4 regions of the Massilia sp. NBRC 108631 genome follow, and region 2 is predicted to be linked to each of the others. Evidence: predicted binding sites of a transcription regulator. Region 2 holds the regulator's gene; each other region holds the start of a gene.

Region 1 (2,198 bases), on a different contig from region 2:
CGTAGCCCGACACACCGGCGATGGCCACGCCCAGTGCGGTGCCGGTCAGCTGCGAGACGAAGGACACGCCGCCCATGCCGCCCAGCCCCTTCAGGCCGAAGATGCCGGCCGCGATGCCGCCCCAGGCGCCGCACAGGCCGTGCAGCGGCCACACGCCCAGCACGTCGTCGATCTTCCATTTGTTCTGCGCCAGAGTAAACATCCACACGAACACGGCGCCGGCGATGCCGCCGGTGACCAGCGCGCCCAGCGGGTGCATCAGGTCGGAGCCGGCGCATACCGCCACCAGCCCGGCCAGCGGGCCGTTGTAGGCGAAGCCGGGGTCGTTCTTGCCCATCAGGACCGCGACCAGGGTGCCGCCCACCATGGCCATCAGCGAATTCACCGCCACCAGGCCGTTCATCTTGTCGAGCGCCTGCGCGCTCATCACGTTAAAGCCGAACCAGCCCACGGTGAGTATCCATGCGCCCAGGGCCAGGAAGGGGATAGACGACGGCGGATGCGCCGCGATGGCGCCGTTCTTCATGTAGCGTCCGCGCCGCGCACCCAGCAGCAGCACAGCCGGCAGCGCGATCCAGCCGCCCATGGCGTGCACCACCACCGAACCGGCGAAGTCGTGGAACTCCGCACCAAAGCTGTGCAGCAGCCATTGCTGGAAGCCGAAGCGCTGGTTCCAGACCATGCCTTCAAAGAAGGGATAGACAAAGCCGACCAGCAGCGCGGTGGCGATCAGCTGCGGATTGAAGCGCGCCCGTTCGGCGATGCCGCCGGAGATGATGGCAGGAATGGCGGCGGCAAAGGTGAGCAGGAAGAAGAACTTCACCAGCTCGTAACCGTTCCTGGCCGCCAGCACCTCGGCGCTGGCGAAGAAGTCCACGCCATAGGCGATGCCGTAGCCGATGAAAAAATAGGCGATGGTGGACACGGCGAAATCGACCAGAATCTTCACCAGGGCGTTGACCTGGTTCTTCTTGCGCACCGTGCCCAGTTCCAGGAAGGCAAAACCCGCGTGCATTGCCAAAATCATGATGGCGCCGAGCAGGATAAACAGCGCGTCTGCACCAGAATTGTTACCAGCCATACCAGCCACTCCCCAAAAGAATGCAAAGTCAAATAAAGAATGTTCTTATAAGCAAATTTCGTACCAATTTGGTGCGAATTGCTAAGCGCTTGATTTGACTGGGTTTGGGCAATGCCAGCGACGCCGCGCGACGGTGCGTTCGCACCATTGCGGGGCGCCAGCTTGGTGCGCAGATGGTCAGATCGGCGCGCCGGGCGGGACGGACGGCATGGCGCGCAGCTTCACGCTGCGCGGGTCGGCCAGGTAGGCGCGCACCAGGTCGGCAGCCTGCTTGCGGCTGGCCGCCGTGGCGCCCTGCCCCGGATTTTTCGCCAGCCACGCGGCAAACTCGCTCGCCACGCCGCGCAACTCGGCCTGCACGACCGCATGCAGCTTGCCGCCGTCGAGCAAGTTCAGCGTGGCGTCCAGCAGCACCCAGTTGGCGGCTGTCTGCACCGCCTCGCCCCCCACCACGGACGCCGGGATGGGTTCGCGTTTCCAGGTGCGCTGCAGCAGCAGGTTCAAGGTCTCCGCCGCGCCGGGCTGCTGCGCGTCGCGCGCGTGCTGCCAGGACAGGCGGTTCAGGCGCGCCGGGTCCAGCAGGAAGCCGGCACTGTGCGCAGCCCCGGCCTCCGCCGCCGACAACGCGTCGAACACACTGTCCATGCGGCCCTGGAAGTACTCGCGGCTGCGCTCATAGCCTTGCGCCGGCGGCGTGAGCGCGTCCAGCACCTTGGCCGGCAGCGCCAGGTATTCGGCGCGCAAGGTGTCGGCCAGCCGGGCCAGCGCCTGGCGCTGGGTTGCAGCGGGAACGGTGCGCACCCCGCCCTTTGCCAGCCCGGCCTTCACGTCGCCGCTGGTGGCGTATTCAAAGTCGCCGCCACCGATCAGGCGCGCCAGCGCTTCGCCCTGGTAGCGCTGCAGCAGATACACCGGCACCAGGCGCGCTTCCAGTTCGCCGGCCTGGCGCTCGTCCGGCAGCACGTCGAAGGAAAAGCGCTCCAGCGCGCGGCGGCGCACGGCGGTCAGGTTGTCCCAGGTCTTGATGGAGTCGGGGCCGAAGTCCCACAGCAGGCCTTGCGGATGGACGGAGCCGGCCGAGCGGGCGTCGCTGTCGCCGCTGTACTCCAGGCCGGCG
Region 2 (2,198 bases):
GAGCGCCTTGGGGCGGTCGAGGGTGATGAAGCCGGTGCCGTTGGCAACCTGGGTAAGGACGTGCTCGCTCATGCTGGATGTCTCTGGAATTGTTAGAGCCCCATTTTAGCGCGGCCGCAAAAAAGGGCGCCAGATGCGCCCTTTGTTGGGAGTGCCGGTGACCCGTTATGCGGTCGGGGCAGGTTCGTACGTGTCCGGGAGGTGCTTGATGGCGTCGTGGCCATGCTCCTGCACCTTGGCTTTGTACTTCATCACTTGGCGGTCCAGTTTGTCGATCAGCGTATCGATGGCAGCATACAGGTCTTGCGACAGGCTTTCCACGTACACAGTCTTGCCGGACATTCGCAGGTTGATCTCGGCCTTCTGCCTTTTGTCTTTCTCGGTGAGGTTATCTACAGTCAGGATGACAGCAATATCAATAACTTGATCGAAATGGCGCTTGACCCGTTCCAGCTTGTTCTGCACGTATTCACGGATGGCGGGGGTCACTTCGAGATGATGTCCACTGATGGTGAGATTCATACACACTCCTAAAGATAAGGGTTCGTACGCTTTGGTGTTTTTGGCGCGCAGGGGAACCCAAGTAAAACTACAAAGCTTTACGCAGACTTACCGGAGGGATTTTCAAGGCTTCGCGATATTTGGCAACAGTCCGTCGCGCAATTACCATGCCCTGTTCACCCAGCATGTCCGCAATCTTACTGTCGGATAAAGGATTTTTCGGGTCTTCAGCTCCTGTCAATTGCACAATCAGCGCCCGTATCGCCGTCGAGGATGCTTCTCCTCCTGCTTCGGTGGCGACGTGACTGCCAAAGAAATATTTCAACTCAAACATCCCATGCGGAGTCAGCATGTATTTCTGAGTTGTTACGCGAGAAATAGTGCTCTCGTGTAGTCCCAGTGTATCAGCAATTTCACGCAACACAAGGGGTCTCATGGCAACGGCGCCATGGCTGAAAAAGTTCTTTTGTCTTTCTACTATCGCCTGCGCCACGCGCAAAATGGTGTCGAAACGCTGGCGCATATTCTTGATCAGCCACTTGGCTTCCTGCAGCTGCGCGCCCATGGCCGACTCGCCCTTGCCCTGCTTGAGCATGTTGGCGTACAGCGCGTTCACGCGCAGGCGCGGCATCACGTCGTTGTTCAACGTGACCTGCCAGCCGTTGCGCGCCTTCTTCACGATCACGTCCGGCACCACGTAGTCGGATACGTCGGAGGCGAACTCGGCGCCCGGATGCGGATTGCACTGGCGGATCACCGCCTGCGCTTCGCGCAGGTCTTCGTCGTCGCAGTCGAGGGCTTTTTTCAGCTTGTTGAATTCGCGCTGCGCGAACCAGGCCAGGTGCTTTTCCACGATGCAGATGGCCATGCGGCGCGTCACCAGCGGCACCCCGGGCATGCGCTTGATCTGCAGCGCCAGGCACTCGGACGCGCTGCGCGCGCCCACGCCGATAGGGTCGAAACTTTGCAGCAGCGTGAGCGCCGTCTGCAGTTCCTCGAGCTCCACGTCCGCCTCTTCCGGCAGGCGCGCATGGATTTCCTCCAGCGGCTCTTCGAGGTAGCCGTTTTCGTCCAGCGCATCGATGATCAGTTCCATCAGCACGCGGTCGCGCGGCTGCTGCACGGTCACGCGCATCTGCTCCATCAGGTGCTCGCGCAGGGTGCAGTGGCTCGCTTCGAGCTGCGGGCGCGAGTCCTCGTCGTCCGGCGCCTTGCTGCGGCCGGCGTCGCTCCAGTCGGTATCGGCCTCGGCGCCGCTGGCGCTGTCGCCGTCGCCGCTGGCGCCCTCGAAGGGATCGCCCTCGCCGGCCGGTGCGCTGTCCTGCGCCGGTGCGCCCACTTCGGCCGGCGAGGCGTCCGCGCCGGTGGACTGGGTCGGGTTGATGGCGCCGTCGCCCAGCAGCCGCAGCGAGCGGTCCAGCGGGTCGTCCAGCCGTTCCAGCAAGGGGTTCTCGCCGAGCAACTGCTCCAGTTCCTGGTGCAGCTCCAGCGTGGACAGCTGCAGCAGTCGAATCGACTGCTGCAGTTGCGGCGTCAGCGCCAGGTGCTGAGAGGTGCGGAGTTGCAGTGACTGTTTCATGGCGGGCTTACATGCGGAAGTGTTCGCCGAGGTAGACGCGCCGCACCGATTCGTCGGCGATGATATCGTCCGGACGGCCGGACGCCAGCACGCTGCCCTGGTTGATGATGTAGGCGCG
Region 3 (2,198 bases), on a different contig from region 2:
ATCCCCAAGCTGCCCAACATCAAACCCGAGCTGCTGGACATGCCCACCCTCGCCAAGCTGGCGCCGGTGGGCGAGCTGGACCATCCGCCGCGCATCCTCATGCTGTACGGCTCGCTGCGCGAGCGTTCCTTCAGCCGCTTCCTGGTGTACGAGGCGGCCCGCATCCTGGAGCAGTTCGGCGCCGAGGTGAAGATTTTCGATCCGATGGAATTGCCGATGGCGGGCAGCGTGCCCGAGACCCATCCCAAGGTGGTGGAACTGCGCGAGCTAAGCTTGTGGTCCGAGGGCCAGGTGTGGTGCAGCCCGGAGCGCCACGGCGCCGTCACGGCCGTGATGAAGAACCAGATCGACTGGATACCGCTGGAACAGGGCGCGCTGCGCCCCAGCCAGGGACGCACGCTGGCGGTGATGCAGGTGTGCGGCGGCTCGCAATCCTTCAATGTGGTCAACACCTTGCGCTTGCTGGGACGCTGGATGCGCATGTTCACCATCCCCAACCAGTCCTCGGTGCCGATGGCGTACAAGGAGTTCGACGAGGAAGGCCGCATGCGCCCATCGGCTTATTACGAGCGGGTGGTGGACGTGATGGAGGAATTGTTCAAGATAACCCTGCTGCTGCGCGGCCGCACCGGCTATCTGACGGACCGCTACAGCGAGCGCAATGAACGGGCGGTCAAGGCCATCGACCGCCAGATTCAGAAGATTTGATCAGGCCTGGCCGGCCTTGCGGCGGCGCGCGGCCAGCAGGCCCAGCAGGCCGATGCCGGCCAGCGCCAGGCTGCCAGGTTCGGGCACGGCGCCGTTGCGGGTGATGCTGGCGGCGGTGAACCTGCTGGCGCTGGAGGCGCTGGCGTTGTTGTAGTAGCTGATGTAGCTGCTGTTGTTCAGGATGAAGATATCCGCACCCGGGGTGACGCCGTAGGTGGTATCGATATTCCAGGCGGTCGGCAGGAAGTTGGCAAAACTCATGGCGATGGTGAAGCGGCTGGTGGTGCGCACGTTGTCGAAGGTATTGTGGCCATCCTGGAACATCCATTTGATGCCGGGGTGGATCTGGCCGTGCGACGTGGAAATGTTGCCGGTGCCCTGGGCGCTGAGCAGGCTGGAATCGAAGCTTACATAGCCGGTGATGCGGTCGGCGGTGGTGAACGCGCCGCCGACGTTGGTGAAGGCCGGGCCGTTGAAGGTGTAGGTGATCGGGGTGGCCTGGGCGGTGGCGCAGGACAGGGTAATGGCGGCGGCCAGGGCCAGTTTGGAAATCAGGTTCATCGTGACTCGGTAAATAAATGGATGTGGCATGATGTTAAGCAATAACTGTTCCACTATAGAAATATCAACCACTTAGCGGAAATTCGTGTATTTTCATATATAAATATTTTGCGACTGTAAAGTTTTCCGACACCCATGCCCATGCCAACCATCCGCCCCGCCCGTGCCGCCGACGCGGCCGCCATCGCCGCCATCTACAACCACTACATCGCCACCACCACCATTTCCTTCGAAGAGCAGCCGGTGCCGGCCGAGGAGATGGCCGGCCGCATCGAGACCGTGGGCGCCATGCTGCCGTGGCTGGTGTGCGAGCACGATGGCGCCGTCGTGGGTTATGCCTACGCCACGCCGTGGCGGGTGCGCAGCGCCTACCGCTTTTCGGTGGAAAGCAGCGTCTACGTGTCGCCAGAGCATCCGCGCAAGGGCGTGGGCACGCGCCTGTACCGCGAACTGCTCGACCAGCTGCGCGCGCGCGGCCTGCACATGGTGATCGGAGGCATCGCCCAGCCGAATGAGGCCAGCGTGGCGCTGCACGAATCCATGGGCTTCAGGAAAGTGGCGCACTTCGCCGAGGTCGGCATGAAGTTCGGCCGCTGGATCGACGTCGGCTACTGGGAGCTGAAACTGGCCTAGTCTGGTCCGTTCAGCACAGCGCGGCCAGGCTGGCGAAGGACAGCAGATTGTCAGGCCGCAGTATCGCCAGCCAGGCCCAGCCGCACACGGCGGCCAGCGCGCCCCACAGCAGCAGGCTGTGCAGCGGCTTCATGCCGGCTCCAGCCCGGCCACGGCGCGGTCGTCGATGGGCCAGTGCAGCAGCGCTGCCACCAGGCCGATGCCGACCGACGCGGCCCACACCAGGTCGTAGGATCGGGTGGCGTCGAACACCGCGCCGCCCAGCCACACGCCGAGGAAACCGCCCAGCTGGTGGC
Region 4 (2,198 bases), on a different contig from region 2:
CCGCTGCCGCACGCGCAGCGCTATCATTTTCCGGTTCAGGCGGGCGAACGCCAGCGCCGCGTCGTGCTGCAGCAGGTAAGCCTGCGCGGCCGGCGTATCCTGCTCCAGGCCGGCATGGCCGTGCGCGTCCACGTGCGCGCGCAGCACCGCGCCGCCCAAGCCGCGCGAACCGCTGTGCACCACCAGCTGCAAGGCCCGGCCCACCAGCCCGGCGCCTTCGAACAGCGCCGGTTCGTCCACCTGCACCACCGCCTGCAGCTCGACGAAATGGTTGCCCAGGCCGATGGTGCCCAGCGCGCGCATGCAGGCCGGGTCCAGGCCCGCCAGCCGCAGCCGGCCCGCCAGCGCAGCCAGTTCAGCGACCAGCCAGGGCGCCACCACCTGCAGCCGGTCCAGCTCGTCCGCAGCGGGCGGCGCGTCCAGGCTGCCGATCTGCTTGTCGAGCTTGTCGAGGCTGACCTTGCCGACCGCCAGATCGGTCTGCCACAGCCCCACACCGCAGCCGATGTCGCCGCCGCACAAGGCAGGATAAAACCGTCCCACCGAGAAAAATGCCGCGCCGACCGGGTAACCGCGCCCCGGATGCAGGTCAGGCAGGCCCACTGCGCGGCGCATGCCGGGCAGCTGGGAAGTGATGGCCAGCTGCTGCAGTGCAGCATCCTCCAGCCACAGTTTGTCCGACGCGACCACGGCGGCGCGGTCGGATACCACACGAATGTATTTGCCCATTCTGTATTTCCATAAAAGATGCTCAGGAAATGGGCTGCTGGCGATGACTAGCGCGTGACGCGGAGGGATGCCAGGCCCATCGGGAAAGTATCGAGTTGTGCATGAATCATAAAAACTCCTTTCTGGGGGATAAGGGCACTGGTTGAAGGGAAGTCAATATTACCCTAGCCACATGTGTTTGACACACCGCAGCAAAAATATTTAACAGTGTTTCATTTCCTGCCTGCCCTGACATTTTTACAAAGTTGCCCTTGTGAGTGCCGGTTTTTCTTACACTGACGCCGCGAAGTTTTCCCCCGATGAACTTAACTTGATGATTATCAACATCAATTTATTTCTGGCACGGCGATTGCATAGAGTTCCGTACTCCCAACAACTGTTAATGGAACGGAACATGAAAAAACTACTCACCACCAGTGTATTGGCCGCCATCGGTTTGTTGGCTGCCCTGCCCGCATCGGCCACGACGATCGCCTACACCAGCACGGTCACTGCGACCAACACGACTTACGCGAAGACCCTGACCTTCGACATCAACAACCACGCCTTCCTCGGCAGCGGCGTGCTGGACTGGACTTTCCTGTTCAATCCAAGCTTCAGCCTGCTGGGCACCAGCATCAGTGAAGCCAAACTGTACGTCTCGGCGCGCCAGGCCACCGGCGCCAACGACTTCATGTCGGTCAACAGTTCGCCGCTGGTCGGCGCGCTGCTGGCAGGAAACGGCAACAATCCGATCGAGACCGAATACAACTTGCTCTCGCTGTTCAACACCAACAATACCTGGTCCGCCGGCAACCCGCTGTCGCTGGCGATGCAGCTGAACTATGCCCAGCCGGCCTCGCCGAACAACAAGGCGATGACGCTGGAATATGCGCGCGTCAGCCTGAAGTTCGCCGACATCACCAACAACACCAATAACAACGGCGGTGGAGGCGGCAGCGGCAACGCCGTGCCGGAACCCGGCACCGCCGCCCTGTTCGGCCTGGGCCTGGCCGGCGCCCTGCTGGCACAGCGCCGCCGCCGTCAGGCATAAGCACCTCAAGCTTGAGCGCCAAGGCCAGGCACCAGGCCTGGCACGCAGCGCTGCTGCCGCGGGAGAGGATTGTGTACAATATGCTACCCAAGTCCTCAACCTCAGCAGCAGCCCTGCGCGCAACCATGAACCAACTCGAACAGCTCAAGCAATACACCACCGTTGTTGCCGATACCGGCGATTTCCAGTCGATCAAGGCCTACACCCCGCGCGACGCCACCACCAATCCGTCGCTGATCCTGAAAGCCGTTCAGAAAGACGAGTACAAGCCGCTGCTGCAAAAAGCGGTGCAGGACAATCCGAACGCTGCCACCGGCGACATCATCGACCACCTGCTGATCGCCTTCGGCACCGAAATCCTGAAGATCATCCCGGGCCGCGTCTCCACCGAGATCGACGCCAAGCTGTCCTTCGACACCGAAGGCAATGTGGCCAA

The links. The regulator sigma-54, encoded in region 2, starts transcription at its own class of promoters, with help from an activator protein. The targets are predictions, from matches to a motif close to TGGCANGNAANCTGCTTT.
Region 1: a site for sigma-54 is predicted at 1,130-1,147, ahead of AC6H42_RS14835 (ammonium transporter). Genes of this name have one in related genera too.
Region 3: a site for sigma-54 is predicted at 1,305-1,322, ahead of AC6H42_RS08050 (PEP-CTERM sorting domain-containing protein). Genes of this name have one in related genera too.
Region 4: a site for sigma-54 is predicted at 1,068-1,085, ahead of AC6H42_RS13105 (PEP-CTERM sorting domain-containing protein). Genes of this name have one in related genera too.

What each region holds. Positions count from the first base shown of each region.
Region 1 covers NZ_BAAKJE010000133.1:31,232-33,429, reverse strand. Annotated here, with positions in the region: gene AC6H42_RS14835 (ammonium transporter) at 1-1,081, opposite strand, end outside; gene AC6H42_RS14830 (zinc-dependent metalloprotease) at 1,259-2,198, opposite strand, start outside.
Region 2 covers NZ_BAAKJE010000245.1:12,115-14,312, forward strand. Annotated here, with positions in the region: gene AC6H42_RS26255 (enoyl-CoA hydratase/isomerase family protein) at 1-72, opposite strand, end outside; gene hpf (ribosome hibernation-promoting factor, HPF/YfiA family) at 166-522, opposite strand; gene AC6H42_RS26265 (RNA polymerase factor sigma-54) at 590-2,080, opposite strand; gene lptB (LPS export ABC transporter ATP-binding protein) at 2,088-2,198, opposite strand, start outside.
Region 3 covers NZ_BAAKJE010000066.1:183,019-185,216, reverse strand. Annotated here, with positions in the region: gene arsH (arsenical resistance protein ArsH) at 1-708, shown strand, start outside; gene AC6H42_RS08050 (PEP-CTERM sorting domain-containing protein) at 709-1,269, opposite strand; gene AC6H42_RS08045 (arsinothricin resistance N-acetyltransferase ArsN1 family B) at 1,405-1,902, shown strand; gene AC6H42_RS08040 (hypothetical protein) at 1,913-2,035, opposite strand; gene AC6H42_RS08035 (MFS transporter) at 2,032-2,198, opposite strand, start outside.
Region 4 covers NZ_BAAKJE010000116.1:8,998-11,195, reverse strand. Annotated here, with positions in the region: gene AC6H42_RS13110 (RNA ligase RtcB family protein) at 1-729, opposite strand, end outside; gene AC6H42_RS13105 (PEP-CTERM sorting domain-containing protein) at 1,124-1,762, shown strand; gene tal (transaldolase) at 1,888-2,198, shown strand, end outside.